DNA from 2 places in the Afipia sp. GW821-FHT14H12 genome. Region 1 is predicted to be linked to the other one. Evidence: riboswitches for the same ligand, from Rfam matches in the RefSeq annotation. Region 1 holds a riboswitch; the other holds the start of a gene.
The links. Region 1 has a riboswitch for cobalamin ahead of AC1RNA_RS10425 (TonB-dependent receptor plug domain-containing protein). Riboswitches for the same ligand answer to the same signal wherever they lie in the genome.
Positions count from the first base shown of each region.

Region 2: it holds a riboswitch for cobalamin, as region 1 does, so the genes downstream of both, metE (5-methyltetrahydropteroyltriglutamate--homocysteine S-methyltransferase) here and AC1RNA_RS10425 (TonB-dependent receptor plug domain-containing protein) in region 1, are expected to answer to the same signal.

Region 1 covers NZ_JBXAOZ010000001.1:2,068,482-2,083,747, reverse strand. The annotation lists gene AC1RNA_RS10495 (GlxA family transcriptional regulator) at 1-892, opposite strand, end outside; gene AC1RNA_RS10490 (SDR family NAD(P)-dependent oxidoreductase) at 999-1,793, shown strand; gene AC1RNA_RS10485 (GlsB/YeaQ/YmgE family stress response membrane protein) at 1,852-2,109, opposite strand; gene AC1RNA_RS10480 (hypothetical protein) at 2,228-2,353, shown strand; gene AC1RNA_RS10475 (potassium channel family protein) at 2,519-2,851, shown strand; tRNA gene AC1RNA_RS10470 (tRNA-Gly) at 2,946-3,019, shown strand; tRNA gene AC1RNA_RS10465 (tRNA-Tyr) at 3,239-3,324, shown strand; gene rlmB (23S rRNA (guanosine(2251)-2'-O)-methyltransferase RlmB) at 3,529-4,347, shown strand; gene AC1RNA_RS10455 (hypothetical protein) at 4,437-4,988, opposite strand; gene AC1RNA_RS10450 (hypothetical protein) at 5,020-5,448, opposite strand; tRNA gene AC1RNA_RS10445 (tRNA-Thr) at 5,748-5,822, opposite strand; gene AC1RNA_RS10440 (hypothetical protein) at 6,037-6,237, shown strand; gene AC1RNA_RS10435 (TspO/MBR family protein) at 6,501-6,977, opposite strand; gene AC1RNA_RS10430 (hypothetical protein) at 6,986-7,474, opposite strand; cobalamin riboswitch at 7,507-7,744, shown strand; gene AC1RNA_RS10425 (TonB-dependent receptor plug domain-containing protein) at 7,914-10,022, shown strand; gene AC1RNA_RS10420 (His-rich protein BRANT) at 10,112-10,336, opposite strand; gene AC1RNA_RS10415 (NAD kinase) at 10,647-11,426, shown strand; gene AC1RNA_RS10410 (response regulator) at 11,528-12,073, shown strand; gene AC1RNA_RS10405 (Hpt domain-containing protein) at 12,079-12,660, shown strand; gene AC1RNA_RS10400 (DUF2336 domain-containing protein) at 12,745-14,163, opposite strand; gene AC1RNA_RS10395 (lytic transglycosylase domain-containing protein) at 14,300-15,235, opposite strand.
Region 2 covers NZ_JBXAOZ010000003.1:208,762-224,027, reverse strand. The annotation lists gene AC1RNA_RS15530 (tripartite tricarboxylate transporter permease) at 1-1,199, opposite strand, end outside; gene AC1RNA_RS15525 (tripartite tricarboxylate transporter TctB family protein) at 1,215-1,754, opposite strand; gene AC1RNA_RS15520 (tripartite tricarboxylate transporter substrate binding protein) at 1,803-2,705, opposite strand; gene AC1RNA_RS15515 (LysR substrate-binding domain-containing protein) at 2,926-3,801, shown strand; gene xsc (sulfoacetaldehyde acetyltransferase) at 3,873-5,648, opposite strand; gene AC1RNA_RS15505 (IclR family transcriptional regulator) at 5,811-6,587, shown strand; gene AC1RNA_RS15500 (bifunctional enoyl-CoA hydratase/phosphate acetyltransferase) at 6,587-7,504, shown strand; gene AC1RNA_RS15495 (MFS transporter) at 7,595-8,929, opposite strand; gene AC1RNA_RS15490 (GMC family oxidoreductase) at 8,960-10,585, opposite strand; gene AC1RNA_RS15485 (IclR family transcriptional regulator) at 10,697-11,548, shown strand; gene AC1RNA_RS15480 (hypothetical protein) at 11,721-11,942, shown strand; gene metE (5-methyltetrahydropteroyltriglutamate--homocysteine S-methyltransferase) at 11,998-14,343, opposite strand; cobalamin riboswitch at 14,448-14,659, opposite strand; gene AC1RNA_RS15470 (epoxyqueuosine reductase QueH) at 14,698-15,266, opposite strand, start outside.

The DNA.
Region 1 (15,266 bases):
CGAGCACACGCAGGAAAGCCCTGCGCATCCGTTCGCGATCGGCAAAGCCCGTCTCGTTTGCAATCACATCCATCGAATGACGGCCCTCCTCCATCATCAGACGCGCGGCCTCAACGCGCAGATGCTCGACGGCCTTGGCCGGAGACTGTCCGGTCTCGGCGCGGAATGCGCGGCTGAATTGCCGGGGACTGAGATGCGCGGCCTGCGCAAGTTCCTCGACCGACAATACGTTCCCAAGATGGCTCTTGGCGTAGTCGAGCGCGCTCTGGATGCGGTCTGATTTCGGCGCGAGTTCAAGCAACGTCGAAAACTGCGACTGGCCTCCCGTACGGCGATGATAGACGACGAGCTTGCGGGCCACTGACCGCGCCACCTCCGCACCGTGATCCTTCTCGATCATGGCGAGCGCAAGGTCGATGCCGGCCGTCATTCCAGCCGAGGTCCACACCGGCCCGTCCACGATATAGATGCGATCTTCCTCGACCGTGATCGCGGGATATCGTTGCCGAAGCTCTTGCGCGAAAGCCCAGTGCGTCGTGGCGCGGCGACCATCGAGTACCCCGGCCTCTGCCAGAACAAATGCGCCAATGCAGGGCGCCGCCACTCTGCGCGCCGTCCCCATCGAGCGCCGGACGAATTCCGCCATAGCGGGGGTGACAGGTTCGATTTGCGCGCCCGCGCCGATCACGACGGTATCGAAGGTCTCGTCGCCGAACGCTTCGGTCTCGATGCAGAAGCCGGCTGAAGAGCGTACGGGCCCACCGTTCTCCGACAGCAAGGTCAACCGATAGGCCGGTTCGCCCAACGTCATGTTGGCCACTTCAAACGCAGACACCACAGCAAACCCCATCGCCTGAAAGCCGGGGAATATCGCCAGCGCAACCTCGTGCATGGGAGCCACCTATGTCCTGAAAAGGTGTTTATATGACATTTAAGACGTCCAGAAAAGCAGGTATCCAATTCGGGAAGACACGGATTGGATCAACAGGAGACGTATCATGGCACTTTCAGCAAAAGGCACTGCACTCATCACCGGCGCATCATCCGGCATCGGTGCGATCTACGCGGAACGCCTCAGCCGCCGCGGCTACAATCTCATTCTGGTCGCGCGCCGGCGCGACAAACTAAATGCCCTCGCCAGCAAGATCGGCGCCGCGACTGGCCGCGCTGTCGAGGTCGTGACCGCCGATCTCGGCAAAAAAGACGACCTGCGGCGAATCGAGGGCCTGCTGCGGACCGACGCCAGCATCACCCTGCTGGTGAACAACGCAGGCATCGGCGCCACCGCGCCGCTGCTCGATTCCGACATCGACAAAATGGAGGAGATGATCAACCTCAATGCCACCGCGCTGACACGGCTCACCTATGCCGCCGTGCCCGGCTTCGTCGCTCGCGGCGGCGGCACGATCATCAACATAGCTTCGGTCGTCGCTATTGCGCCGGAATTGCTCAACGGAGTCTATGGCGCATCGAAGGCTTTCGTTCTCGCCTTCAGTCAGTCACTCCGCCACGAACTTCAGGATAAGAACATCCGCGTTCAGGCCGTGCTGCCCGGCGCAACAGCCACGGACTTCTGGGATGTTTCGGGACTTCCGCTCGAGAACGTACCCAGCGAATGGGTGATGCCGGCGGAGCGCATGGTCGACGCCGCGTTGTCTGGTCTCGACCAGAATGAATTCGCCACCATTCCCGCACTGCCCGACAATGCGGATCTGGAAGTGTATGAAGCGGCACGCCAGAAGTTGATGCCGAATCTCTCCGGCAAAGAGCCGGCAAAGCGGTACGCGGCTTAGGGGCTACAGACCGATCTGGCGGCGTCGTGAAGTGCAGGCGCCGTCAGATCATGAAACGTCACGCTCGTCCGCGGATCGCGCGCCAGACGAAGATCAGGATGCAGGCACCGATGAAACCGGCGATGAGATAACCGATCCATCCGCCCAGCGCGATGCCGAACAATCCCAAGAGAAAATTCGCCACCGCCGCGCCGACAATGCCGAGCACGATATTCATCAGGATGCCGGTGCCGGTCTTCATAAACATCTCGGCAAACCAGCCGGCCAGACCGCCAACGATGATGGCCGCAATCCAACCAATTTCAGCGCCTTGCATTGCCATGCTCCTTCAGTGTGTGAACGAGAATCCAAGCTTTTGCCGATGGATCGGCCTTGGCAATTCTCCGTACCTGCCGGTCCACAGCCAAGAATGCATACAACTGCGTCACGGCCCCGTGACGATTCCCCGACATTCGATCTCGCCACACTGGGCAACACCATCGCAGGTCTGGTGGGGCGACGCGGCTGGCGCGATCCTCACCGCGATCGGCGGCGCGATCAAGAACCGCTCAGCCGCATGATGGCGCGAGGGTGCCGCACGCGGCGCCCTCGTCTCCCAACCGGCAGGCCCTGCCATCGCTCCAATTATTGGCCGCGATTTTTAGGCGCTGACAACGCCAATACGCGGTTGCGCGCGCGATCCGAATCGAAGGCAATGCTCGAATATTCATTCGCGAGCCAGCCGCATGAAGTCGCTGATAACGGGCCTGGTCTTGTTGTTCCTTGGATTCCGGCGCGGCCTTCGCGACCCGGAATTCAGGGCCATCATGTTTCTACTGATCGTCGCCACCCTGATCGGAACATTGGTGTTTCGATCCGTAGAGGGGTGGTCCTGGCTTGATGCGGCCTATTTCAGCGTAGTGTCGCTCACGACCGTGGGCGACGCCAATCTGGCGCCAAGCGCCGCGGTGACGAAGATATTCGCCATGGCGTTTTCACTGGTGGGAATAGGCCTGATGCTGGCGTTCATCTCTCGCCTGACATCGTTCCGGGATGAGGCATCCACCGAAATCGACTGACCCGCCGCCATCCCAAATTGCTTTAACTTCAAATGGTTGAGTTTTCGCGGCGGCTGTTGAGGCCCGTCTGCAGCCGTGCTAGTTCATCACCAGCGCGGGTGTAGCTCAATGGTAGAGCAGCAGCCTTCCAAGCTGAATACGAGGGTTCGATTCCCTTCACCCGCTCCAATCGCACATGGCTTGGAAAAGTTGAGCGATCTTCCGGTTAACGCTGGATTTTTAAAGATTCAGACTCTGGGAAATAACCTGTCGCCTTGGTTGACTTTCCCCCGCCGCTTCCCCCATAAACGCCGCCGACCGGTTGTCCGTGAACGGGCACGCTTTTCAACGTCATTGTGGGCCATCTGACCGCTTCGCGGCGGAGCGATCCAATGACACTGAACTACCGGGGGAGTGTCCCGAGTGGCAAAGGGAGCTGACTGTAAATCAGCCGCCGTATGGCTTCGAAGGTTCGAGTCCTTCTTCCCCCACCATACTGAAAACGCTCGCGGAAAATAAATTTCCGCGAGCGTTTTTGTTGGGCTCCATGCGACCCCTTTGGCCGACGAAAGGGTTGCATGCGTGCAACCCCCTTACTGTCCCTTCTGCGCATGTTCCCGCAAAACGTCTGTACTCCTCAGCATCACACTATCGGCTTGCCGATTGCCTTGCAGGAACCCTCGTGAGACAAGCGCGCCATGGCCAGCCGCGATCCATCCTCCCGCTTCAAGGGCTCGAACCGCACGCCGCCGCGCGGACGCGGCGGACCGCCGCATCGGCGGAACCGGGAAGACCGCGACGGGCCGGCGATTCTCTATGGCTGGCACACCGTCACCCTGGCGCTGGCTAACCCGAAGCGGAAGATCCGCAAGCTGTTCGTCACGGAAAACGCGCTGCGCCGCCTTCAGGACGAAAACATCGATCTTAAGAAGCTGACGCCGGAAGTCGTGCGCCCGAGCGTGATCGACCAGCGGCTCGGGCCGGACGCCGTGCATCAGGGCCTGCTCGCGGAAGCCGATCCCCTGCCCGCGCTCGATATTTCCGAACTGCCGCAGGACGGCATCGTGCTGGTGCTCGACCAGATCACCGATCCGCACAATGTCGGCGCGATCCTGCGCTCGGCTGCGGCGTTCGCGGTGAAGGCGGTGGTGACGACGGCGCGCCACAGCCCGGAGGCCACCGGCGTGCTGGCGAAATCCGCCTCCGGCGCGCTGGAACTGGTGCCGGTGGTGATCGTGCAGAATCTGGCCCGCGCGCTCACCGAGATGAAGGAGCACGGCTTCCTCACCGTCGGGCTCGACAGCGAAGGCAGCACCAACCTCGCCGAGACGGAATTGCGCGCGCCCCTCGCGCTCGTGCTCGGCGCCGAAGGCAAAGGCTTGCGGCAGTTGACGCGGGAGACCTGCGGCACACTCGCGCGGCTCGACATGCCAGGCGAGATCAAGAGCCTGAACGTCTCCAACGCCACCGCGCTTGCGCTCTATATCGGCGCGTCGCGGCTTGGGTTGATGAAATAACTGGCTTGATCAAGTAACTGCCAAAAAGATTTCGCTCCCCTCCGCATCACGCGAAGAGGAGCGAAACCAGATCAGCCACGATCGATGGATTACATCTTGTTCGGATGCGCGTGAGCGTTGCCGCGCACGACCTTCTCACCGGCCGGATGGCCCGTGTAGTAGTAATGGGTGCGCGGCTTCACGCCGCGATTGTGCTGGCGGACATTCGTACGCTGGTAACGCGCGCGATGATGGTGACGCCAGCGGTAGCTGTACACACGCGGACCCTGGATATAGGCACCGTCATAGTAGTGATGCGAAGCGTGCGCGTACGGGCCACCATTGTAGCCGTAGTAATATGGCCGGCTGTAAGCCGCCCAGCCCGACACCGAGCGCTCCTGATAGGTCGGCACCGGCGCGATGTCGCCCGGACCGGTATAGGTCGGCCCCTGGTTGACGTAGTAGTACTGCGGGCCGGCATCGAGGTTCGGCAACTGCTCGCGGAACGTCACACCGCAACCGCTCGCGACATAACCGCAACCATAGGCCGTTGCGCCCGAAGTAAACAAACCGCCGCCGCAACCGTTGTAGCAAGCCATCGCCGGAACGGCGCTGACCATCGCCCCGATCATCGCGGCGAGACCCAGAACCTTGAAACGCATACGCACTCTCCTGTCGGTTATTTGTTGTGTCTTAATGTCTGAAGCGTGGGGTGACTTCCGGCGCGACAATGACCGGCGGCGGATAGGCTGGCACGGTCTGTTGCGGAGGTGCCGACTGCGCCGACCATGACTGATGATAACTTTCCGCAGGCTGCGGCAATTTGCGATTCGCCGAGGGTTGAATCTCAAGGCGGCCATAACCCGGACGGCGGCCGAGCGAAGGATAGTAGTGGCCGACGGGCGGGCCTTCGTAATAATCCCAGCCGCCATAGACCGTCGGCTGCACATGGACGCCACGCGAGAGCCCCCAGTCGCCTTCGACCATGGCGTACGTCGCATCGCGCCCGTTGATCATGACCGGGACGCCGGGCTTGCCCGGAACGGCGATCACGCCACCGCTATCCGCAAATGCAAGCACTGTGCTGCCGACCAGAACTGCGAGCGAGACGACGATACGCATCAGAACAACCTTCCGAATTCGCTTCAATCCTAATTCAGCCATGGCCGCCATAAGTTAAGAGGCAGGCGCAATCGCGCGGTAAGGCTAACGCGCAAGCATGATGTCGCGTTCAATTGCAGCAACCGGGAACTAAAATACGAATAAGATCAGCGGTTAACGAAAGGCAAATGCAGCGGACGCAGGCCCCTGCACAGCCGCCGGGCTTAACTTCGGCCCCGTTTGCGACATTCCCGCTGGCGTACGGATCACAGAACGCGAGGCCGTGACGGGCAATGTCGAACAGCACGAACCGTTCTGAATGGTGCCGGCGGAGAGGATCGAACTCCCGACCTTCGGTTTACAAAACCGCTGCACTACCGCTGTGCTACGCCGGCAACGGGCCAACAGCTATCAGCGCCGGGCGAGCCGGACAAGACCGCCCCGGCAGGCATGTCTCCCTTCCGGAACCGGCCCGGGAGGCCCTCATACACAAGCCTTCCACAGGTGCGCTGTGAATTGCGGGCAAAAGGTAAGGATGTGCCGAACCGCCTCATGGGTGTCCGACTTGGGAGTTATCGACAGCTCACCGCGTAGAGAGGGAGTAACCTGATGGCGTCTTCAGAATTTCCGGCCGACCGTTACGATGTGCTGATCGACGAGACCATTGCGAGTTGCGACGGCAACCTGCGCAGCGCCGTGCGCGCGCTCCTGATCGCCAATGAGCACCTCGAAACCGAAAACTCCCAGTTGAAGCATTACGTCGATATCTCAACCCGCATCGAAGCCGCGAATCAAGGCTACCTCAACTGAGGCCCCCCCGCCTCGGCGCCTGCGTTACATATACGACCACAGGCAGAGCGTGTTCGCGACCACCGCAACGGTCAAGGCGAGTGTAAGGGCACGATCCATCATGGCTGTTCGCTCGGCAGTCTGAGGGGCGAGAATCGCCCCAGTCGTTGCCGGGATTTGAAGGAGATTCGGGGGAAGAGTCCCATGCTTTGTTTTTTCGCGGGTGTCTTGCGGAAAAACCGGTTCCGAGTCCGTCTGCCGATTCTCGAAACAGAGCATTCCTCTCAATTCATCCAGACGATGCCGCCATTGAGTGTCGCCGCATAGGCGACCCATGCGAGATACGGCGCCAGCAACCACGCCGCGATACGATCCACCCGTACGCTCGCCACCATCGTCAGAGCGATTGCGGCAAGCAACAGCACGATATCGATCAGCGCCGCGCGCGTCGCATGCGCGCTGAAAAACAGCGGTGACCATGCCGCGTTGAGTGCCAGTTGAATGAGAAACAGCGCGATCGCCCAGTTGCGCGCCGATGATGGCGCGGCCTTCTCCCACAATCGCCACAGCGCCACCGCCATCAGGCTGTAGAGTGCTGTCCAGACAATCGGGAAAAGAGACGCTGGCGGCGTCCATGACGGCTTCGCCAGTTCATTGTACCAACCCGCGATCTGCGGCCGCGTCACGATGCCCTGCACGGCGGCGATGCCGAGGCACAGCACCAGACAGGCCGCAAGCCGAGTCGTCGTCCGGAACTGCATCGCAGGCCTCACCGTGTTAGCTTCTCCAACTCGGGAAACGGAGCATAGTTCGCCCCCGCGCAGATTTCGCCCGGCTTCTCGATCAGGCGGTCGAGACGGCCGTCGATGTAGACCACCGCACGCTCCTTCACCGGCGTATAGCTGCCCTCGAGATTCTTGGCGCTGTAGCGCAGGCAGGTAACGTAACGCTGCCGTCCGCCGACTTCGCGCTGCATCGGCTCCGCGATCGCCGCGCTGCGCACGTCGGTTGGATCGTTCAGATATGTGTGCAGGAATGCGAGCAGTTGGGGGCGATAATTCTTGGGAAACGGCTGATCGCTGACGCCGCGGTCAGCGGTATAAGTGACGCCATCGTAATCCGCGCTGCCGAACGCGCACCCGCCAAGCATCAGAACGATGGTCAATAGCGGCATGGCGCGACGCACTGCGCGGCGTGCCGCTGTCTCCCATTTGCAACGCAGATCGGGGAAGTCCATCGCGCAGAGATTCTCGGACATTGTGGCGTTGACACGACACCGCCACCCCGCTTGATTGCGGGCACGGTACAGGTGCCGGCGCAAGCCGGCGTAATAGGGAATTCGGTGCCGTCGCGCTGAGGGCATATTTCGCACACCTTCTCCGGCGCGGCAATTCCGAAGCTGCCCCCGCAACTGTCAGCGGTGAGCCGCTGTCCATCATGCCACTGAGCACGGCCCATGCCGGCTTGGGAAGGCGGACAGCAGCGACGATCCGCGAGCCAGGAGACCTGCCTGCGCCGGTCATCCATCCGTCGCGCGGGGCGTGCGAAGGAGCGGCTTCCGCAGCGGTGACATGACATGAACCGTTGCGGAGACATGCCTCTGGCCTTCTCCAGTCCCGATGTGAAGCCTCGCTTTCATATCATGCGCCTGGAAGCCTGATCGTTCTCCGCCTGCAAGATTTCGGTGGGGGCCGAACGTGACATTACATCAATCATCCTCGCGCAGGCGCATCTCGCCTGCTTTGCTCTCAGCATTGCTGGCGAGCGCAGCTTTCATTCCATCCGCACAGGCCCAGCAGACCGAACCGCCGCTGCCCGCGATTCAGGTGAGCCCGGCCCCGAAGAAGCCGAACCAGCATCTACCGAAAAACAGGAAGCGCGTGGATGCGAAGCCGAAGCCTGCCGAAGCATCTGCCGCTTCCGCCAATCTGCCGAACAACCTCGTGACCTCGCCGACCACGATCCCTACTCCGGTCAGCCAGATTGCCAGCTCGATCACCGTGATCACGGCAAAGGATATTCAGGACACACAGCGGCGAACCGTGCCGGATCTGCTCCAGACCGTTCCCGGTCTCAATGTTGCACCTAATGCTCCGGGCGGACTGACATCCGTTTTCATCCGCGGCGCAAACTCCTATCACACCAAGGTCCTCATCGACGGCATCGACGTGAGCGATCCATCGAGTCCCAATCGCGCGTTCGATTTCGGTCCGCTGACGACATTCGGCCTCGAACAGGTCGAAGTTCTTCGCGGCCCGCAGGGTGGCCTGTACGGATCGGACGCGATGGGCGGCGTCATCTCGATGACAACCAAGACCGGCAAGGGCGCGCCGCAATGGTCCACGCTGCTCGAAGGTGGATCGTTCGGGACGTTCAATCAGGCAACCTCGGTCAGCGGTTCGACCAGCGACACACGCTATGCTTTCACCACATCGCACATGCGGGTTGACTCGACACCGGTCGTACCACTCTCCAGCCTGCCTCCAGGACAGAAGCGCAACAACGACTTCTATGACAACCTGACCTTCCACGGCAAAGTCAGCCACGACTTCTCCGAGATGTTCTCGGTCAATGCCGTCGCCCGCTACACGGATGCTCACCTTCGGTATACGGAGAGCGATGGTTTCAATCCGGTGACGTTTGCAACCGTCCCCAACCCGATCCAGTCCCGGTCCGACAGCAAGCAGTTCAACGGCCTCGTCGAGGGCGTATTCAAATTACTCGACGGGCGCTTCAACAACCATGTTGGCGTGACCTACACCGACGTTCAGCGGAACACGACCGACCCTTATGGTCCTCCGTTTTATGGATCAGACACCCCAAACAGCAGCTACCATGGCGATCGTGCGAAGGTGTACTGGAGAAGCGATCTTGCGCTTGTGAGGGGACAGACGCTTGTCACCGGCGTGGAGCATGAAACCGAACGGGGGCGCATCGACCAGGCCGTCTTCAACATTCCCGTGGCTGCCGGCTCGATTCAAAACCTCGGCAGCTATGCCGAATTGCAATCCAATTTTTTCGACCGGCTTTTTATCGTGTCAAACGTGCGTCATGACCAGAACGACCATTTTGGCGGGCACGACACGTTCCGTGTTGCGCCGGCGATCGTCATTCCGGAAACCGGCACCAAGCTCAAGGCAAGCTATGGCACCGGCTTTCACGCGCCCTCAATCGATCAATTGTATTCAACCAACCCTGCTTTCGGCGTCGTCTCGAACCTCAACCTGAAGCCGGAGGAAAGCAAAGGCTACGATTACGGCTTCGAGCAAGCCCTGTTCAACAAGCGCTTACAGTTTGGCGGCACCTGGTATCATAACAGCTTCAACAACCTCATTGAGAGCTTCCAGCCAGTCCCGACCGACCCGACGCTCTTTTCATACGAAAACGTCGCACTCGCGACGACCCACGGCCTCGAAGCCTTCACCTCGTTCGCACTCACAGAATCCCTCACGCTTCGCGGCGACTACACCCACACGATTGCCACGGACGACACCAAGCACATCGCGTTAAAACGTCGTCCGGCCCATAAGTGGAGCGCGCAAGCCAAATGGGCGGCAACCGACAGACTGACGCTGACGGCGACCGCGCTTTGGATCAGTTCGTGGAGCGATGCCGACGCAACAGGTGCCACTGTGCGCGCGCCTGGCTATCAGCTCCTCAACCTCGCGGCGAACTACAAAGTCGATCAGAACTGGTCGGTGTTCGGACGCATCGATAACGTGCTCGATCGCCATTACCAAAATCCGCTCGGCTTCGAGAAAACCGGCATCGGCGTCTATGGCGGCCTGCGGTTCGTGACGAACTAAAAACAAAGCCGGTCCGTGGACGGGGGAATCCACGAACCGGCTCTCAATTCAGCGGACGCAGCCGGGGCAAGCCGCGCCGCTGTCGTCAATCAACCATGATGACGATGCTTCACGACCACGCGCTTGGTGTGGTGATGCGGACGCACATGGTGACGATGATGCTTCTTCACCATGTGGGCGTTGGCATTCGCCACCGACGGCTTCAGAACCTGAGAATGGGTGATCGTTTTTTGCGTCTTGATCACGGTCGCGGCCATCGCCGGCGCAACCATCACCGAGGCGGCAACAATGGCGGCTGAAATGATCTTCAACATGGCAAACTCCTGTTTCGGGATCAGAGCGCAATGGGCCGAATGGCCGAAGCGGTGATCGTGGCCCGATGATGAGCCGCGCGCACTGAACTCAAACTGAAGCCGCCAAACGGTTTCTGTTCATCTGCATGACATCTTGTTAATGTCGATTTCGTCCCGTCCGCGCCTGCGAGCGAGCCATCTTGCGGCGTTAACGCTGTTAAAGGGTCGCGGACGGAGCACATTTCCCCCAGTACCGCAGGAGGCAAAGACCGGATACACTTGAGGAATTCACGCCAATCCGGCCTGCGCCCTACGGGGTTAACCAGCCTTCATGACCGTCGAGAGCAAATACCAACGCATTGCCTTTGTCGCGAGCCCGGTGCTGGAAGCCCAGCGCGCGCTGGCGCAATTGTCGTCGGACTACGGCAATCGCGAAGTCGAGGATGCCGATGTCGTGGTGGCGCTCGGCGGCGACGGGCTGATGCTGCGCACGCTGCATGAGCGGATGCGCTCCGGTACGCCGATCTACGGCATGCATCGCGGCACCGTCGGCTTCCTGATGAACGAATACAGCCGCCACGGGCTGATCGAACGCCTGAATGCCGCGCGGCTGACCGTCATCAATCCGCTTTTGATGCGCGCGACTGACGCCGCAGGTGAAGTGCATGTGCACCACGCCATCAACGAAGTCGCCTTGTTTCGCCAGATCTATCAGGCCGCGCGGCTGCGCATCCTGATCGACGAGCAGGTGCGGATGCCCGAACTGATTTCGGACGGCATTCTCGTCGCCACGCCGGCCGGTTCGACCGCCTATAACTACTCGGCGCAGGGACCGATCATTCCCATCACGGCAAACCTTTTGGCGCTGACGCCGATCAACGCCTTCCGCCCACGGCGCTGGCGCGGCGCCCTGCTCGCAAGCTCCGCCCACATCACCATCGAGGTGCTGGAGGACGAGCGGCGTCCGGTGGCCGCGGTCGCCGACCATAATGAAGTGCGCTACGTCACCCGCGTCGAGGTGCTGACCGACAAGAGCATCTCGATCCGCATGCTGTTCGACCCCGGCCACAGCCTGGAAGAGCGTATCCTGAGTGAGCAGTTCGGCGTTTAACCGCAGGCAGATGCCTCGGACTGCGCGTTTATGCTTAACCGGGCGTTAACGGCCGCCAGCCTAGACTTTTCCCATATCGGCGTCCCTCTACGTGGCTGTGCATGTTCCGCATCGACTTCAACAAACTGCGGTTTCTCGTCTGCGACGACAACGCGCATATGCGGCGTATTCTGCGTACGCTGTTGCACTCGTTCGGCGCGCGCGAAGTCTATGAAGCCGAAGACGGCGCCACCGCGCTTGAAATGTACAGCCATTATGTCCCCGACATCGTCATCACCGACTGGTCGATGCCGATTTTCGACGGGCTCGAACTCGCGCAGATGATCCGCCAGCCGGACGGCGTCGGCAATCCGTATGCGCCGATCATCATGCTCACCGGCCATTCGGAGAAGCGTCGTGTCATGACCGCGCGTGACGCGGGCGTCACCGAATTCCTCGCCAAGCCGATCTCCGCCAAGGGGCTCTACCAGCGTATCCTGAACGTGGTGGCATCCCCCCGGCCCTTCATCCGCACCAAGAGCTATTTTGGCCCGGACCGGCGGCGCAACACCTCCAATACCTATATCGGTCTCGACCGCCGCAACGGCGGCAAGGCCGAAATCCTGCAGCAACCCTCGCTGCTGGATAAAGCCCGCAGCCCCGGATAGCGGCCATGGCCAAAGACAAAACCGGCAGCCTCAAGGTCGAAACCTTCGAAGCCCATCAGGTCATCACCCAGCCAAATCCGTTGCGCAAATTCGTGCGCCATGCGGATGATCGCGACACTGACGACCCGATCGCGCGCGCCGAGGAGGCGCTCGCCGGCCTGTCCGGTGAATTCAAGAGCTGGATGGACGAGGAATGCGCCCGCCTCGCGCACGCGTTCGAAGTGGTGGCGAAGGATGGCTTCACCAGCCAGAACCGGGAAGAGCTGTTCCGCGCAGCCCATGACATCAAGGGCGATGCCACCACGTTCGGCTATCCCAAAGCGGCGGTCGCCGCCGAAAGCCTCTGCCGCATTCTCGAACATGCGCCCGAACTCACTACGGTACCATCGGACCTGATCGCCCATCATGTTCACGCCATTCAGGCCATCGTGCGCGAACTGCCGAAGAGCAGTTCGAAAAAAGACACGGCGGATGAACTGAGCATCCGTTTGCGCAAATTGGCCGACGAATTCCTGATCGAGGCCAATCGCGACCGCCCCGAACACCTCGAAGCCGTGCTGGCGCCGAGCATCGTACCAGCGGACTAAACGCCCCCCACTTCCTCACCGGCAAACAAAAAGCGCCGCTCAACAGCGGCGCTTTTGCATGCTCGTATGAAGCACGATGTTGCTTTAGGCCGCGATGCGCTCGCGGACGATCTGGGCAATCTCGGCGTCCAGTCCCTCGATCACCGCATATTCGTCATTCGAGGCGGCATAATTCTCGTCCAGCGGCGCATAGTCGTCGAATTCGCTTTCATAGCTGAATTCGTTTTCGTCATCCAAACGCGGCGCAAGCGGCGGAGAATCCACGAAGACGATGTCCTCGTCATCCTCGGCCATCATCTCGTCGTAACTACAATCGTCTTCGACTGGCGCCGCGTCCTCGATCATCTGCACGAACCGCTGGGCGTCGATCTGTGTCGCCGTCTCATCGCAGAACAGCCGAGCATCCTCGCGCGCTGCCTCGACCGCGAAGCGCCGCAGCAGCACCAGCAGCGGATCGTGCGCCGACGCCACTTCGCTCTCGCATTGCGTCAACACACGCTCGACCATGCGGCGTTGCAACCGCACAATACCGTCCTGCCTATCGACGAAGCCAATCTCCAGAATCGCTGCGACCGCGGCGCGGAATGCCGGAACGGTCGAGGCCGGGAAACCCGCCTTCGTCAGCAGCGCGTCCAGCCCTGCCCCGCGGCTATAGGCCAACGCGGCGACACGACGCGGCGGCAGGCCGCTCAGCTCGACAAGCGCTGCTTCAAACAGACCGGCATTGCCCGACAACAACGCGCGCAGCACGAGGCCTGCGTTGAGCTGGCCGCTTTCGCGCAGATGATGGATGAGATTTGCCAGCTCCTCGCCCTGCGACAGGCTTGCGATATCGAGCAGCGAGCGTTCCGTCGCTTCCGCCGCAAGGCGGCTGGCGCGGTCTGGCGTGATCCAGTCGCGCGCTGCGGCAAAGCGGGCCAGCGTCGCCGACACCTTGGCCGCCAGCGCAAGGCGCACCGACGCAGGCAAATTCTCACGCTGCAAAAGCTGTTCGCGGATCACGGCGAGATCGCCATGGCGCTCGACGATCCGCTCCAGCGAGAACGGCGCCAGCGTCACGCCGGGATTTTCAATCAGTTCGAGCACCGCCGCCGCATCGCCGACTTCCGCGAGCGCGGCAGCCACCGACACCGGCAACTCCGCGCGCCGCGCCACCGCGCACTGCACCTGCGGGCAACCGGTGGCGACGAGATCGACCAGATCGGCATCGATCAGCAGCGGCGAGAATTCGAGAACGGGCAATGCGATATCGGGCTGGTCAGCCGCGAGTGCCGCGACGATGGCGGGCGGCGCATCGGCCTCGGCCGCGAACACCTCCGACATCGCCTGCCGCACCAGCGGCGAGGCATCGTCGAGCAGCATCAGCAGCGCGCCTTCGGCGGCGATGCGATCGTCCTGCGATAAATCTGAAATGAGCCAGGCGCGGGCCAATGCCCGTGTCGCCTCGGCGCGCTCCCCGACGGGAGCGGTACGAACCCAACTGATAAACTGCCGAACGATCATGGGTGTTCCGGCTTACGCAACTTTGCTGACTGCGTCGGGAATACGACGCTACTGTCAGAAAGCGTAAACCATGACACTTAAGAAACAGTTCACCATAAACGGCTGCGGCCGTTGAGTTTTTGTTAACTCCCTCCGCTCACCCCGCAAACACGCCCTTCGGATCGCTGAACAGATTGAATTGCGACTGATCGGGATTAGCCGCGGCGGGCGCCTCCGCGTTGGCCTGCGAACCGGCACCCCACAACTGGCGCACCGTCAAAGACAAAGGCTCGGCGCGATCGCCGGCCTGAAACAGCGAATGGAATGTTGGCCCCATCTGCCGTGTCGTCATGGACGCGCCGCTGCCCTGCGGGAAGCTCGACAGGTACGCCATGTTGTCCATGGCAGGCGACGAGCCGCCCGCCGAGGCAACCGCGAAACGCGCCATCGGAGAATTCGCCGCGCGGGCAAAGCGTGTATTGATGTCCGAATAGACTTCCGACACGCTGCGCGCGCTGCCGTCGCGATTGTAGAAGATCGAACGGTTGGCGGCGGCCGCATTCGGAAACATCGCGGGTGCGGACGCGCTCGGATTGCTTTGCGCGCTGGAAATCAGCTTCGTCGCGCCGCCGACGCCCATGAAGTGCGCCATGTAAAGTTCGCCGTCGGTCGGGCGCCGTCCAAGTTCGCCGGAGAGCTTGAAGCTATTGGCCTGCGTCAGCGCGCCCGCCATCGCCGCGTTGGCAGCGGGGTCGTCGCGCAGCCTGAGGATCTGGTCGCGCGTCGCCGGATCGCTGACGGAATAAGTGCCGGACGGTGATTGCGAGATCGCATTGGCGTAATTGCCGTAGCCGAACGCGGCCCCCGCCTGCTTCACGGTGGCGAGCCAGGTCTGCTCGATAAACTGGTAAAGCCCGCGCGCCGACGAGGTGGATGCCTGCGCCTTCGGGTCGAGGTTGGATTCGATCTTGGCGGTGGAAATCAGGTAATCGAAGCTCGCGCCGGTCGCATCTGCGGCCTGCTTGATGGCGCCCGCGATTTTCGCGCGCGCAGAATCAATGACTGACGACGCAGTCGTGCTGTCGATTGCCATGTGTCCCGCTCCCCGGTGACACGTCTGAATG
Region 2 (15,266 bases), on a different contig from region 1:
GTCATCACATAGGCAGAGACCACGGCTTCCGGCAGATCGAGAATCTTTACCAGCGGGCGGATTGCGAAGTAGCCGACGACGCACATCAGCGCGAGGCCGAGGAAAACCGATGCAAACACGGTGTAGATGATCGGCGCCGAGGTCACCATGACCTGCGGTCCCGGCTGGATGCCATGCAGCATGAACGCGCCAAGAATGATGGCGGTCGCGCCCGAGCCTGGAATGCCGAGTGCAAGAAGCGGCACCAGCGCGCCACCCACGGAAGCTGTGGCCGCCGCCTGGGGCGCGACGATGCCTTCGGCGATGCCGGTGCCCATCTCTGCCCGGCGCTTGCCGAACTGGGATTCCATGCCATAGCTCACGAACGATGCGATGGTCGCGCCTGCTCCGGGAATCAGGCCGATGACGTTGCCGAGCACACTCGCGCGCGCGAACATCCATTTCAGCGCACTGATTTCGCGCCAGCTCGGCAGCTCCGTCCGGGCGTTGCTGATTTTCTCGATTGGCCTCGTCGAAAATCCGGTCTCGAGCCGCGACAGCACTTCGCCGATGCCATAGGCGCCGACCATCACCACGAGAAACTCGATGCCGTCGGCGAGGATTGGCGAGCCGAAGGTGAAACGATAGGCGCCGTAGGTTTCATCGGTGCCGACGGATGCGATCAGGATGCCGACGCAGAGACTGATAAGGGCATTGGCGAGCGATCCGCTGCCGAGCGCGACGACGCTGGACAGACCGAACACCAGAACCGCGAAATATTCGGGCGTCGAGAAACGCAGCGCGAAATGTGCAAGCGGCTGCGTCAGGAACACCATAATGACTGCCGACAGCAGGCCACCGCCCAGCGCCGCCACCAGCGTCCAGCCAAGCGCCTTCGCCGGCTTGCCCTTGCGACCCATCGTATAGCCGTCCCACAGCATCGGAACGTCGATCGGCTCTCCCGGTATCTTGAACAGAATCGCGGTAAATGCGCCACCATAGGTGCCCGAGACATACATCGCCGTCAGCAGCACGATCGAGGCGGTGACATCCATGTGATACGTGAAAGGCAGCGTCAACGCGACGCCCATCACCAGAGTAAGGCCCGGCAACACGCCCACCAGAAGTCCGACCACGATGCCCAGCAGAAGCATCAGCATGTGGCTCACGGTGAAGCAATTCAGGAAGCCGTGACCTAACAGAATCAAAACATCGCTCATGACTGTGTCCCTGCCTCAGGCGCCAATGATGAGGCGAATGAAATCGGTGAAAGCGTCGAACGGCGGCTCGCCGCGCGGAAGTGAGACGTAGGCAAAGCGCATGAAAAGCAGCGCGGCTCCCAGCGTAATGCCTGTCGCGGTCAGCCAGATCGCAAGATGGTTGCGATAACGGCCGAGATACATGAACGACACGAGGAACATGAAAGTCGAAAGCAGGAAGCCCAGCGTCGTCACGACGACTGCATAGACCAGAACCAGAGCGATGCCGCCGACCAGCATCCAGGGATGCTTCGCAGCCACCTCCTCCTCTTCTTCTTCCTTCTCGAAAGTCTCGGCGATGCCGTGGGTTTCCTGTCCCACGCCCATCAGCCGGCGGGCGATCTCGATCAGGCAGACCAACGCCATCATACCGATCGTGACTTTCGGCCAGAAATCCGGACCGAGGTCACCTGGACGCGGCGAGTAATCGATCTGCTGCGCGTAATGATAGAGAATGCCGGATATGATCAGGCCGGCGACATACGGAAGAGTCTGACGGAGTGCGGTTTTTCCCATAACGTCGCCGGCCTGTCCTGTTAGGTGATGATCTTCAGCGATTGACGGTTATTTTCCCGCCGTCGCCTTCTTCATGTCTTCGAGCTGGTCCGCGACGAATGTGCCAGCCTTCGTCGAAGGCTCGAAGCTCGTCGGTTCGGCGAACTGATCGGCCAGAAACTTCTTGTATTCCGGCGATTCAGCCACCTTGGCGAGCGCGTCCGACAGCTTCTTGACGATCTCCGGCGGCGTACCGGAACGGACGACGATCGAACGGAACTGCGGCAGCGCAATCTTGTAGCCAAGCTCATAGGATGCCGGCACATCCTTGAAAGCATCGAGACGCTTTTCGCCGAACAACAGAATCGGCCGCATCTGTTTGCTGGTCAGGAATTGTGCAACGTCGCCAGCCTGCTCGTAGAGAGCATCCGCGTGGCCGCCGAGGATCGAGACGTAGCGCTCGCTCGGTTTGGAAAACGGCACCTGCACGACCTTGATGCCGGCCCGATCGAGGACACTCAGAGAGAAGTCATCGACGCTGCCGAAACCAAGCGTCGCCACTTTAAGCTTGCCCGGATTGGCCTTGGCATCCTTCTCGAAATCAGCCCAGTTCTTGTACTTGCTGTCTTCCTTCACGAAGATGAAAGACGGACCCTTCATCATCACCGCGACGGGCGTGATGTCCTTCATGGTCCAGCGCGGCGTCTTGCCTGCCAGAAGCGCGTGGCTGTCGGCGATGTAAATCGCCATCGAATAGCCGTCGGCCGGTGTCGACATCAGCTTGGCCATGCCGGTCGCACCCGTGCCGCCCGGCACGTTCACCACCGGAATGCTCTGCCCGATGATCGGTTCCATGAGCTTGCTGATGAGACGTGCAAGCTGGTCGGCACCACCACCCGGTCCCCACGGAACAACCAATTCAATTGGACGTTCAGGATAGCCCGCAGCCGCAGCGCTGCCACTCAATGGCATGCTGCAGAGAAAAGCCGCGGATAGAACAGCAAAAGCCTTCGCAGCCCAGCGGGCTGGATATCGTATCGCCTCCATAGTCACCTCCCAGCGACGGTTTTATCGACCTTATTGGCGGGCTTGTTTGCCCACTTCACATGAAGTCACTTTTTCGTATGGTGCACGAGGCAGCACTCGTGACAAAATTGATTAGCTGCATGAGCATCATTCGCGGAATTTATCAGTGAATCAAGACCTCGACATCTCGCTACTGCGAACGTTCGTTGCCATTGTCGACACCGGCGGCCTGACATCCGCAGGAAAGAAGGTTGGCCGCACGCAACCTGCGATCACGCATCAGATCAAACGCCTCGAAGGCGTCGTCGGCCGGACGCTGTTCGGAGAAAACCGGCGGCAACTTGTGCTGACACCCGACGGGGAAGTGCTGCTCGAATTTGCACGCTCGATGTTGCGTCTCAATGACGAAGCGCGCGGGCGATTCTCGATGCCGGGCATCGCAGGCCACGTCACGCTCGGTACGCCGGACCTGTATGCGGCCTACCTGCTGCCCGAAGTTCTCGACAACTTTTCGCGCTCGCATCCGAATGTGGAAATCCATCTGCGCTGCACCCGCAGCGTCTATCTCAGCGCGGCGCTGGAGCGCGAGGAAATCGATATCGCACTGATGACCAATCAGCCGGGCTTCCGGCGCGGCGAATTGATTCGCCACGAGCCCGTGGTGTGGGCGGCAAGCCCGAACGGAACACAGGAATTGCGGCGCCCCTTGCCCCTCGCGCTGCTGCCGCAGGGCAGCGTCTATCGGCAGATTGCCATCGACGCGCTCAACACCGCCGAACTGCCTTGGACGCTGCGTTCCATCTGCGACAGCTTCGCCGGGCTGCAGGCCGCCGTACTCTCAGGGATCGCGGTGTCGGTGTTTCCACGCTGCACAATCACGCCGAACATTCGCATTCTGAGTAAAGGTGACGGATTGCCGGAATTGCCGTCCATCGAGATGGTCCTGCACCGCAAGGAGCAAGGCATCTCGGAAGCCGCCGAACAATTGGCCCGCTATATTGCACGCGAGCTTGGCAACCTGCCGGCCTCCGGCGAGGGATAGACTCGAATACGTCTAACAAAAAACCCGGCCGCGAGGCCGGGTTTTCATTTCAAGTCGAATTGCCTTGAAGGTTAGGCAACCTGCTGCGGACGCATGTCTTCACGGTTGATACCCGCAACCTTGACAGGCTTCTTCATCGCGTCGCGGCGGAACGGCTCGCCCAGTTCCTGATTGAGCAGCACCTCGATGAAGGTGGTGATGCCCTTCTTCTGGTCCTCGCAGGACTGACGCAGCGCGTTGGTCAGTTCTTCCTGGGTCTTGACCTGAACCCCCTTCAGCCCGCACGCGACCGCAACCTTGGCGTAGCTCAGGTGCCGGTCGAGTTCGGTGCCGACGAAGTTGTTGTCGTACCACAGCGTCGTGTTGCGCTTCTCCGCGCCCCACTGGTAGTTGCGGAAGATCACCATGGTGATGCCCGGCCATTCCTCGCGGCCGACCGAGCTCATTTCGTTCATGGAGATGCCGAACGCGCCGTCACCGGCGAAGCCGACGCACGGCGTATCGGGGTTGCCGATCTTGGCGCCGATGATCGCCGGGAAGCCGTAGCCGCACGGACCGAACAGGCCCGGCGCCAGATACTTCCGGCCTTCGTCGAACATCGGATAGGCGTTGCCGATCGCACAGTTGTTGCCGATGTCGCTGGAGATGATGGCATCGCGCGGCAGGCCGGCCTGAATGGCGCGCCATGCCTGACGCGGCGACATCAAATCCTTGTCGCGCACGCGGGCGTCCTTGTTCCAGCTGGTGCCCGGATCGTCGTCTTCGTGGTCCATGCTCGACAGCGTCTGCAGCCACTTCGACTTGGTGGTGTGGATCAGCGCCTTGCGCTCCTCACGTCCGGCATTGCCGGCGCTCGGCGAAAGCTGCGCGAGGATGCCGCGCGCCACCTGCTTGGCATCACCGCAGATGCCGACGGCGACAGGCTTGGTCAGGCCGATGCGGTCGGGGTTGATGTCGACCTGGATGATCTTCGCATCCTTCGGCCAGTAGTCGATGCCATAACCCGGCAACGTCGAGAACGGATTGAGACGAGTGCCGAGCGCCAGCACGACGTCGGCCTTTGCAACCAGTTCCATCGCGGCCTTCGAGCCGTTGTAACCGAGCGGGCCGACCGCCAGACGATGACTGCCGGGGAAGGAATCGTTGTGCTGATAGTTGTTGCACACCGGAGCGTCGAGCTTTTCAGCCAGCGCGACGCAATCGGGGATCGCACCGCCGATCACCACACCCGCGCCGGAGAGGATAACGGGGAACTTGGCGTTCGACAGAAGTTTTGCTGCTTCGGCAATCGCATGTTCGCCGCCCGCCGGGCGCTCGAAATCGACGATCGCAGGCAGGTTGACATCGATCACCTGCGTCCAGAAGTCGCGCGGAATGTTGAGTTGGGCCGGCGCGGAGAGGCGCTTCGCCTTCATGATCACGCGGTTCAGCGTCTCGGCGACGCGCGACGGATCGCGCACTTCTTCCTGATAGCAGACCATGTCGCGGAACATCGCCATCTGCTCGACTTCCTGGAAGCCGCCCTGCCCGATGGTCTTGTTCGCCGCCTGCGGCGTCACCAGCAGCATCGGCGTGTGGTTCCAGTACGCGGTCTTGATCGGCGTCACGAAGCCGGTGATGCCCGGACCGTTCTGCGCGATCGCCATCGCCATCTTGCCGGTCGAACGGGTGTAACCGTCGCAGATCAGGCCGCCATTGGTTTCATGGGCGACGTCCCAGAAGGTGATGCCCGCCTTCGGAAACAGGTCCGAAATCGGCATGAAAGCCGAGCCGATAATGCCGAAGGCATGCTCGATGCCGTGCATCTGGAGCACTTTCACAAAGGCTTCTTCCGTTGTCATTTTCATAGGCGAACCCTCTCTTTTTCACAGTGTCTGGTGGAAAAGTCGCTGTCCTGAGTTTCAGGATTTCCAGCCGTATGTGCCATGCGGCTTGACGAGACGCAACGAATATCTCAATTTCAATTTTAAGACGTTTCATTTACCGGAATTATGGTGTATAGCATGGGTATGAACGAGCTTTTTGGTGCCCTCAAACCGTTGGCCCTGCTGGAGGCCATCGCCGGGCTGCAACATCCAGCAAGCCTTGCCGAACTCGCCGTGAACGTCGGCGTGCCGAAACCAACGATGCACCGCTGGCTCGGTTCACTTGAGCAGGCGGGTCTCATCCAGCGCACGCCGGACGGGCGGCGCTATGAACTCGCCATGCGCGCGACCCAGCTTGCGTTCTCAATTCTGTCGAACCGCCCCGGCGGCGCGCTCCGCCACGAAATCTTGCGGCGCGTGGTGCAGGAGGTCGGTGAATCCTGCAATCTCACGGTACTCGACGGCACGCAGGTCACCTATCTCGACCGCGTCGAATCCAAATGGCCGCTGCGCATCACCTTCCAGCAGGGCTCGAAGGTCCCCGCCTATTGCTCCGCCAGCGGCAAACTGTTTCTCGCCCTGATGCAACCGGCGAAACGCGACCTCGTTATTTCCGAGATGAATTTCGAGCGCATGACGGAGCATACCGTCGTTGAAAAATCCGCCCTGCTGAATGAACTGTCAGACATTCGTCGTGACGGCTACGCACTCGACCGCGAAGAATTCCTCGCGGGCCTCGTCTGTCTCGCCGTCCCGATCATTCACCAGAAGGGCCGCAATCGCGTCTGCGCCGCGGCGCTGGCGATCCAGGCCCCGGTGACACGCATGTCGCAGGCCGAAATGCTCAAGAAAATCCCAATTCTGCAAAATGCCGCCAAGGCCATGAGCGCAACGATCAGCGCCGACGTCGGAGCCGCCTGATGCCATCCACTTCCTCGCACCCGAAACTCGACGCTCTCGAACAGGCCGCGCGCGGCAAGGGCCGCCTGAGCGTCGCCGTTGCCTACCCCTGCTCGACCGACGCACTCGCCGCCGCGCTGGCCGCCTACGAGGAAGGCATCATCGATCCTATTCTCGTCGGCCCGCGCCGCCGCATCGAAGCCTGCGCGGCAGAATTGAAAGCCAGCCTCGACGGCCTGCGCCTTGTCGATGCCGAAGACGATCCGGTTCTCTCCTCCAGGGCTGCGGTGGCGCTGGTCAGCGCGGGCGAAGCCAAGTCGCTGATGAAAGGCTCTCAGCACACCGACGAACTTCTCGGCGCGGTGGTCTCGCGCGAAGCCAACCTGCGCACCTCGCGCCGCATGAGCCATGTGTTCTGGTTCGATTGCCCCGCCTATCACAAGCCGCTCATGATCACTGATGCGGTAGTCAATATCCAGCCGGGCCTGAAGGAAAAAGTTGACATCCTCGCCAACGCGGTCGATTTTGCGCACCGCATCGGCTTTGAGACACCGAAGGTCGCGATCCTGTCGTCGGTCGAAACCGTCAATCCGGATCTGCCGTCCAGCCTGGATGCCGCCGCGCTGACCAAGATGGCCGATCGCGGCCAGATCGCGGGCGCGATTGTTGACGGCCCCCTCGCCTTCGACAACGCCATCTCCGCGCAGTCCGCCAAGACCAAGAAGATCAACTCCGCGGTCGCGGGCGACCCCGACCTTCTGATGGTGCCGAACCTCGATGTCGGCAACATTCTCTACAAGTCGTTCATCTACATGGGCGGCGGCGAATGCGCGGGCGTAGTGCTCGGCGCCAAGGTGCCGGTGATCCTGACGAGCCGCGCAGATTCCCGCCGTGCGCGCATCGCATCCTGCGCACTGGCGCGGCTGAGCATGGCCTAGCAGAACTGCCTTCCACGCTCGTTCGAGCTATCCCGAAAACAAAAACGGCCCGGTGTGAACCGGGCCGTTTTCATTTTCATGCGGCTCTTGTTAGGCAACGAGCGCCGCAGGAGCCGTGCCGCCCGCCTCAATGCGCTGGCGCGCCAGACGGTTGATCCATACGGCGCCCAATGCGCTGACGATACCAGCGAAGACGCAATACCCCGCGACTGCCCAACCGCCGTTCGGTGCGAATTCCCTCACGAGGATTGTCGCAATGATCGGCGTCAGGCCGCTCGAGAAGATGCCGGAAAACTGGTAGACGAACGAAATTCCGGTGTAGCGCACTTCCGGCTTAAAGAGATCACAGAACAACGCGGCTTCCGGCCCGTAGATCGACGCATAGAAGATGCCGAACGGGACGACAAGCGCGGCCCAGACCAGAATCGTCTGCTCGGGAAAATGCAGCCAGATCCAAAATGCCGGTATCGCCGAAAAGCCGGTGACGAGCGAGCCCCAGAAATACGTCCTGGTCCGGCCAACCCGATCGGACACACCGCCGAAATACGGGATGAACAGGCACATCACCAGCGCCGCTGCGCACACACCGAGCAAGGCCTCGGTCCGCGGGATTTTCAGTTGCTGCGTCAGGAAGGAGATCGAATAAACGGCGAACACGTTGAAGAACACGCCGTCGATGAAACGGGCGCACATGCCCGCCGTCACCTCTTTCGGATACTCCTTGATCATCGACATGAAGGGGATCTTCACCTCGGCGCCCTTCTGCTTGACCTTGGCGAATTCCGGCGTCTCCATGATGTTCAGGCGGATATAGAGTCCGACCAGAACGAGGATGAAGCTCAACCCGAACGCAATGCGCCAGCCCCAGGCGAGGAACTGAGCATCCGTGAGCGAAAAGGAAAGTAATGCGACGATGCCGGAGGCAAGACACAGACCGATGGACAAACCGATCTGCGGCAGGCTCGCATAAAGGCCGCGTTTGTGCGGCTCGGCATACTCATAGGTCATGAGAACCGCACCGCCCCATTCGCCGCCAAGACCGAGGCCCTGCAGAACGCGCAGGATCAGCAATGCAATCGGCGCCCAGACGCCAATCTGGTCATAGGTCGGCACCAACCCGATCAGGAGGGTCGCAATACCCATGATCATCAGGGTCATGATGAGCATACTCTTGCGGCCGATGCGGTCACCGAAGTGGCCGAAGATCACGCCGCCCAGCGGACGCGCGATGAACCCGACAGCGAATGTCGTGTAGGCGAGCATCGTCGAAATGAACACGTCGCCCGTCGGAAAATAAAGTTTGCTGAACACGATGCCAGCCACCGTGCCGTAGAGAAAGAAGTCGTACCACTCCACGGTCGCTCCGATCAGAGATGCGAAGACGACACGTTTTAAAAGCGCCTTGTCTTGTATCTTATCTGCCATATTGGCCTCCCCAGTTAACAGAACCATTCCTTAAGCTGCGATCGAACTTTCTTTTGAGTCCGCTAAAATCATATCGGATGCCTTTTCCGCGATCATCACGGCCGGCGCATGCGTATTGCCGGAAACGAGGGTCGGCATGATCGAACAATCGACCACGCGCAGACCGCCGATGCCGTGCACGCGAAGCCGCGCGTCCGTCACCGCCATCGGATCGGAGCCCATCTTGCAGGTGCCGGTCGGATGGAAAATCGTCGCGCCATATTCGCGCGCGAAATCGAGAATCTCGTCGTCGGTGCTCACGTCCGCGCCGGGCTTGTATTCCTCGACGAGATAAGGCTTCAGCGCACTCGTGGACGCGAGACGGCGCGCGTACTTGATCGACTCCACCGCGCAGATGCGATCCGTTTCGGCATCGAGATAATTCGGCCGCATCGACGGCGGTTCCATGGGATCGGTCGACTTGATCTCGACGCTGCCGCGCGACTCCGGCCGCAGCTGACAGACCGAGAACGTGCAGCCCGACCATGGATGCGGCTTGCCGCCCGCCATATCGGCCGACAGCGTGCCGAAATGGAATTGAATGTCCGGGGTCTCCGACCCAGGCAGGATTTTCGTGAACAGGCCGCCCTGGTTGATGCCGATGCCGAGCGGCCCGGTGCGCGTCAGCAGCCACTGCAATCCGATCTTGGCTTGGCTGAACAGCGTGCGCAGATCGTCATTGGTGGTGATCGGCTTCGAGACCTTATACATCAGCCGCAGTTGCAGATGATCCTGCAGGTTCTGGCCGACGCCGGGTAGATCGTGCACCACCTTGACGCCGCGCCGCTGCAAGAGCGATGCGGGCCCGATGCCCGACAGTTGCAAAATCTGCGGCGATTGCAGCGAACCTGCGGAGAGGATGACCTCGCGCGCCGCGCGCGCTTCCCGCACAACGCCGTTCTGAATGTAACGCACGCCGACCGCGCGGCGGCCTTCGAGAATGACGCCAGTCGTATGCGCATCCGTTTCGATGCGCAGGTTGGCACGATCACGCGCGGGCTTTAGATAGGCGACCGCGGATGAAATCCGCCAGCCATTATGCGTGAACAATTGATAGTAGCCGACGCCTTCCTGGTCGCCGCTGTTGAAGTCGTCGTTGCGCGGCACGCCTATTTCATTGGCGCCGCGAATGATGGCTTCCATCAGCTCGTGCTTGCCGCCGATGTCGGATGACCACAGCGGGCCCTTGTCGCTGTGCGTCGCGCTCGCGCCGCGGCTGTTGTGCTCGGACTTCATGAAATAAGGAAGAACGCTCTTCCAGTCCCAGCCCGTATTCCCGAGCTGCGCCCAGTGGTCGTAATCCTGCCGCTGGCCGCGAACGAAGATCAGTCCGTTGATCGAACTCGAACCGCCGAGACCGCGACCGCGCGGCCAGTAGATACGGCGGTCTTTCATGTTGGGTTCGGGATCGGTGTAGAAGCCCCAATTGTAGGCTTTGTGGAACATCGTCTTCCCGTAACCGATGGGAATATGGATCCACAGGTAGTTGTCCTTCGGGCCTGCCTCGAGCAGCAAAACCTTATGACGCCCATCGGCGCTCAACCGGTTTGCCAGCACGCATCCGGCGGAGCCTGCCCCCACCACAATGTAGTCGAATTGATCGGACGCTTCCGTCATCGCTCTTATTCCATTTATTGAGACGATTTATCTTGAAGATTGAACTTTGCGTGAAATGTTGTCAACGTAGTTGAATGCCTTGTGGCTCACTGAATGGAATAAGGTTGAAAAATGTCCACGCAGACGACGACCTCGGTTTCGGAACGCGCGCTGCTCCTTCTCGAAACCATCGCCAAAGCGGAAGAGCCGCCGACGCTCAACGAGCTGATGGCTGCGATCGGATTGCCGAAAGCGACGACACATCGCTTCGTTGCGCTGCTCGAGCGGTTGGGATTCGTTCAACGCGCCACGGACGGACGGCACTATGAAGTCGGCCATCGCCTTCTTGCACTGTCGCTCGAAGGCATGCGGCGCTCGTTTGATCTCGCGCCGCGCCGTGTCATTCTCTCCGCGCTGGTGAAAGAGACCGGCGAGACCTGCAACATCACCATGCTCGACGGCGAGCGCCTGATTTATCTCGACCGCGTCGAATCCGATTGGCCGCTGCAATTCCGCCTGACCGTGGGCTCGCGCGTGCCTCTGCATTGCACGGCAAGCGGCAAACTGTTTCTCAGCCTTGCACCATCGTCATTGCGCAAAGCGTTGTTCCGCACGCAGCCTTTCCAGCGCTACACCGCGCGAACTCTGACCAGCACGGAACAGCTTGAGGCGGAGCTCACGCGGATCCGCCAGACCGGCGTGGGCACCGACAATGAGGAATTCATGGAAGGCATGGCCGCGACCGCCGTTCCGATCCGCGATTCACGCGGGCGAATCTGCGCGACCGTTGCGGTGCATGGACCCATCACGCGATTGCCGCTGACGCGGGCGCTTGCATTGGTGCCTGCCTTGAAGAAAGCTGCAAAGGCACTCGAACAGACGCTCCTGTTCGACACGTCCTCTCCTGCTCCCGCCGTTGCAGGCGGCGCGGGCACAGAGACCGCGCCTTCCGCCGCGCACAACCCCTTGCGCCCCGCGGAATAACGGCACGCAGAATCGGGATTGCATCGGCGAAATCCGTGGGTGCGAAAGACTATGCTTTTCGCACCGCCGAAGAAGGAGGTTTGTTCCTTTCCGGCCTTGAAAAATGCCGGTTTGTTTTCTTGAAAGCAGCAACGTCGCGGGAGAAGATCGCCCTCACACAGGGGCTCTCTCAATGGCGCATCATCCGTCTGCCGATCCGGCCAAACAATATGCGTGGGGCGAGCATGGCGCGGTCGCGACTCGCCGCTATTCCCCGGTGGTGCGCCTTGGCACCCTCGCCTTCTGGACATTGATCGCCGGACTGCTGGTGGCGCGGCTTCTCATCCCCGATCCCAACAAGACCGAAGCAACCGCTTCCGCGCCACAAGCCCAGACCTCCGCTTCGCTTCGCTGACATCGAAACGGAAAGCTACCGCCATCGATCAGATGGCGACGGTCTTCCTTTCGCATCAGGCCTGCGCGCGCAGTTCACGCGCGGCCGCAACCATGTTGACGAGCGCAGGCCGCACCTCATCCCACTTGCGGGTTTTCAATCCACAATCCGGATTGATCCAGAGTTGCGCATCGCTCAGGCGCTGGCGGGCCAGCACCAGCAGATGCTTCATCTCGCCGACCTCCGGCACGCGCGGCGAGTGAATGTCATAGACACCCGGCCCGATCTCGTTCGGATAACGATAGGTCTTGAACGCATCGAGCAACTCCATCTTCGAGCGCGAGGTCTCGATGGAAATCACGTCGGCATCCATCGCGCCAATCGCATCGATAATGTCGTTGAACTCCGAATAACACATATGGGTGTGGATCTGCGTCTCGTCGGCAACGCCTGAAGCACACAGCCGGAAGCCTTCCACCGCCCAGTCGAGATAGTGCTGCCATTGCGAACGCCGCAGCGGCAAGCCTTCGCGCAACGCCGCTTCGTCGATCTGGATCATCCGCGCCCCCTCCTTCTCCAGGTCCACGACCTCATCGCGGATCGCCAGCGCGATCTGCCGGCAAGCTTCGCTGCGCGGGATATCGTCGCGCACGAACGACCAGTTCAGGATCGTCACCGGGCCGGTCAGCATCGCCTTCATCGGCCGCTTGGTGAGCGACTGCGCATAGCGCCACCAGTCGACCGTCATCGGCTTGGGCCGAGAGACATCGCCGAACAGGATCGGTGGGCGCACATAGCGCGAGCCGTAGCTCTGCACCCAGCCATGCTTGGTGAAAGCAAAGCCGGACAATTGTTCGCCGAAATATTGCACCATGTCGTTGCGCTCGAATTCGCCGTGCACCAGCACGTCGAGTCCGATTTCCTCCTGCCAGCGCACGGCGCGCGCGGTTTCCTCTTTCAGGAACTGATCGTAATCCGCGTCCTTCAGCGTGCCCTTGGCATGCGCTGCACGTGCCTTGCGCACGTCCGCCGTCTGCGGGAACGAACCGATCGTCGTGGTCGGGAACAATGGCAGACCGAACTGCTTATGCTGGACTCCCCCACGCACATCGAACGGGCTGTGACGGCGGCGCATCTGATCGGTGATGCCGCTCATCCGCTCTGTCACGGCGCGATTGTGAATTTTTGACGATTCCTTGCGCTTGGCCGCCGCTGTTTTTGAGGCTGCGATCCTGTCCGCGACCTCATCGCGTTGACCGGCAAGCGCGCGGCCGAGAATCGAAAGCTCATCCATCTTCTGCAGGGAAAATGCGAGCCACTCCTTCACATCGACATCGAGGCCCGTTTCCGTATCGAGATCGATCGGCACATGCAGCATCGAGCAGGACGGCGCGATCTGCACTCTCTCGTGCCCAAGCGCGGCAACGACGGGATCGAGCTTGTTCAGCAAAGTGGACAAATTGGCCCGCCAAATGTTGCGGCCGTCGATGACGCCGAGTGACAGCGTGAGGTTTTTCGGAGCCTTCGCGAGGACAACGGCAAACTGATCCGCGCCGCGCACCAGATCGATATGCAATCCCGCCACCGGCAACGACACAGCGGTGTCGCGGTTGTCGCCGAGATCGCCGAAGTAGGTCGCCAGCATGATCTTGATCTGCGGCACAGCCTTTGCGAACACATCATAGGTGTGGCGCAGAGCCTGGCGCGCGGCATCGTCGAGATCGAGCACGAGGCACGGCTCATCGATCTGCACCCATTCCGCGCCTTCGGCAGCGAGGCGCTTCAGCACCTCGATGTAAACCGGCAGCAGACCATCCAGCAGAGACAGCGCGTCAAGTGAGGCATCCTTGCTCTTGCCGAGCTTGAGGAACGTCACCGGACCAAGCAGCACCGGGCGCGTCTGATAACCGAGCGCCTTGGCTTCCTTGTACTCGTCAATCGGCTTGGTCGAGGACAGCGCGAAAGTTTGCCCCTTTTTGAATTCCGGCACCATGTAGTGATAGTTGGTGTCGAACCACTTCGTCATCTCCTGCGCGGACACGCCGTGGTGATGATGCACATGGCCATGCGCGCAGGCCTCGCCCTCGCCTTCCGAGCCGCGCGCCATCGCAAAGTATGTCGCGAGCGGCACGCTGCCGCCTGTCCAGCCGTAGATTTCAGGAATTGCACCAACCATCACGCTGGTGTCGAGCACATGGTCGTAGAGTGAGAAATCGTTGGATGGGATGACGCTGATGCCGCGCGCTTTCTGCCGCGCCCAGTTCGCGGCGCGCAGTTCAGCGGCGGTTGCGAGCAACGCGGTTTCATCGATCTTGCCCGCCCAGAAACTTTCCAGTGCGGTTTTCAGTTCGCGGCGCGGGCCGATCCGCGGCGTACCGAGCGTTGCGACGGCGAGAGGGACGGACGTTGATACATTCGACATGGCTTTGACCCCGAAATACGAGAAACGGCGGGGATGAAAGTGCGCGCACGCCAACCGAGGCGCGCAGGCACCTCAAGGACTACGCCCACCGGACACCCCGCCCGTGGAAACATCTCGTCGCGGCAGGTCTCCTGGCTTACGGGTCGCGGCCCACATCCGTCTTCCCAAAGCGAGACGCCTCAGTGACACGAATGGATGCAGGCTCGCCGCTCACAGTTGCGGGGGCAGCGCCGGATTAAGCGCATCAATGCTTCACCGGCTTCCCTCTTAGCTTCGCATCAACGCGATGACGAAGACCTCGACGGGTTGAAATATGGCGTGGAGAAAAAATCAGTCAACGCACGGAGGGTGGGATTATCGCTCGCCCTCGGTGGAATTCTGCCCATAGAACTTGACGCCAAGCTCGATCGGCTCCCGCCCGCAGGCCCGGCGGTGGGCATTGGTATCGCGCAGCGAATACACGCAGCCGCAATATTCCTGCTGGTAGAATTCCTCGCGTTTGCTGATCTCGATCATGCGCGCTGAACCGCCGCCCTTGCGCCAGTTGAAATCCCAGTATTGCAGGCCGTCATATTTCGACGCGGCGCGTTTTCCGCAATCGTTGATCTGCGCCATGTTCTTCCAGCGCGAGATGCCGAGCGAACTGGTGATGACTGGAAAGCCATGTTCATGCGCATACAACGCGGTGCGCTCGAATCGCATGTCGAAACACATGGTGCAGCGGGCACCGCGCTCCGGCTCCCACTCCATGCCCTTGGCGCGCGCGAACCAGTTGTCCTTGTCGTAGTCGGCATCGATGAAGCCGACGCCGTGCTTCTCGGCAAAACGCACGTTCTCATCCTTGCGCAACAGATATTCGCGCTCGGGATGAATGTTCGGGTTGTAGAAGAAGATGGTGTAATCGACGCCGGAAGCGAGCATCG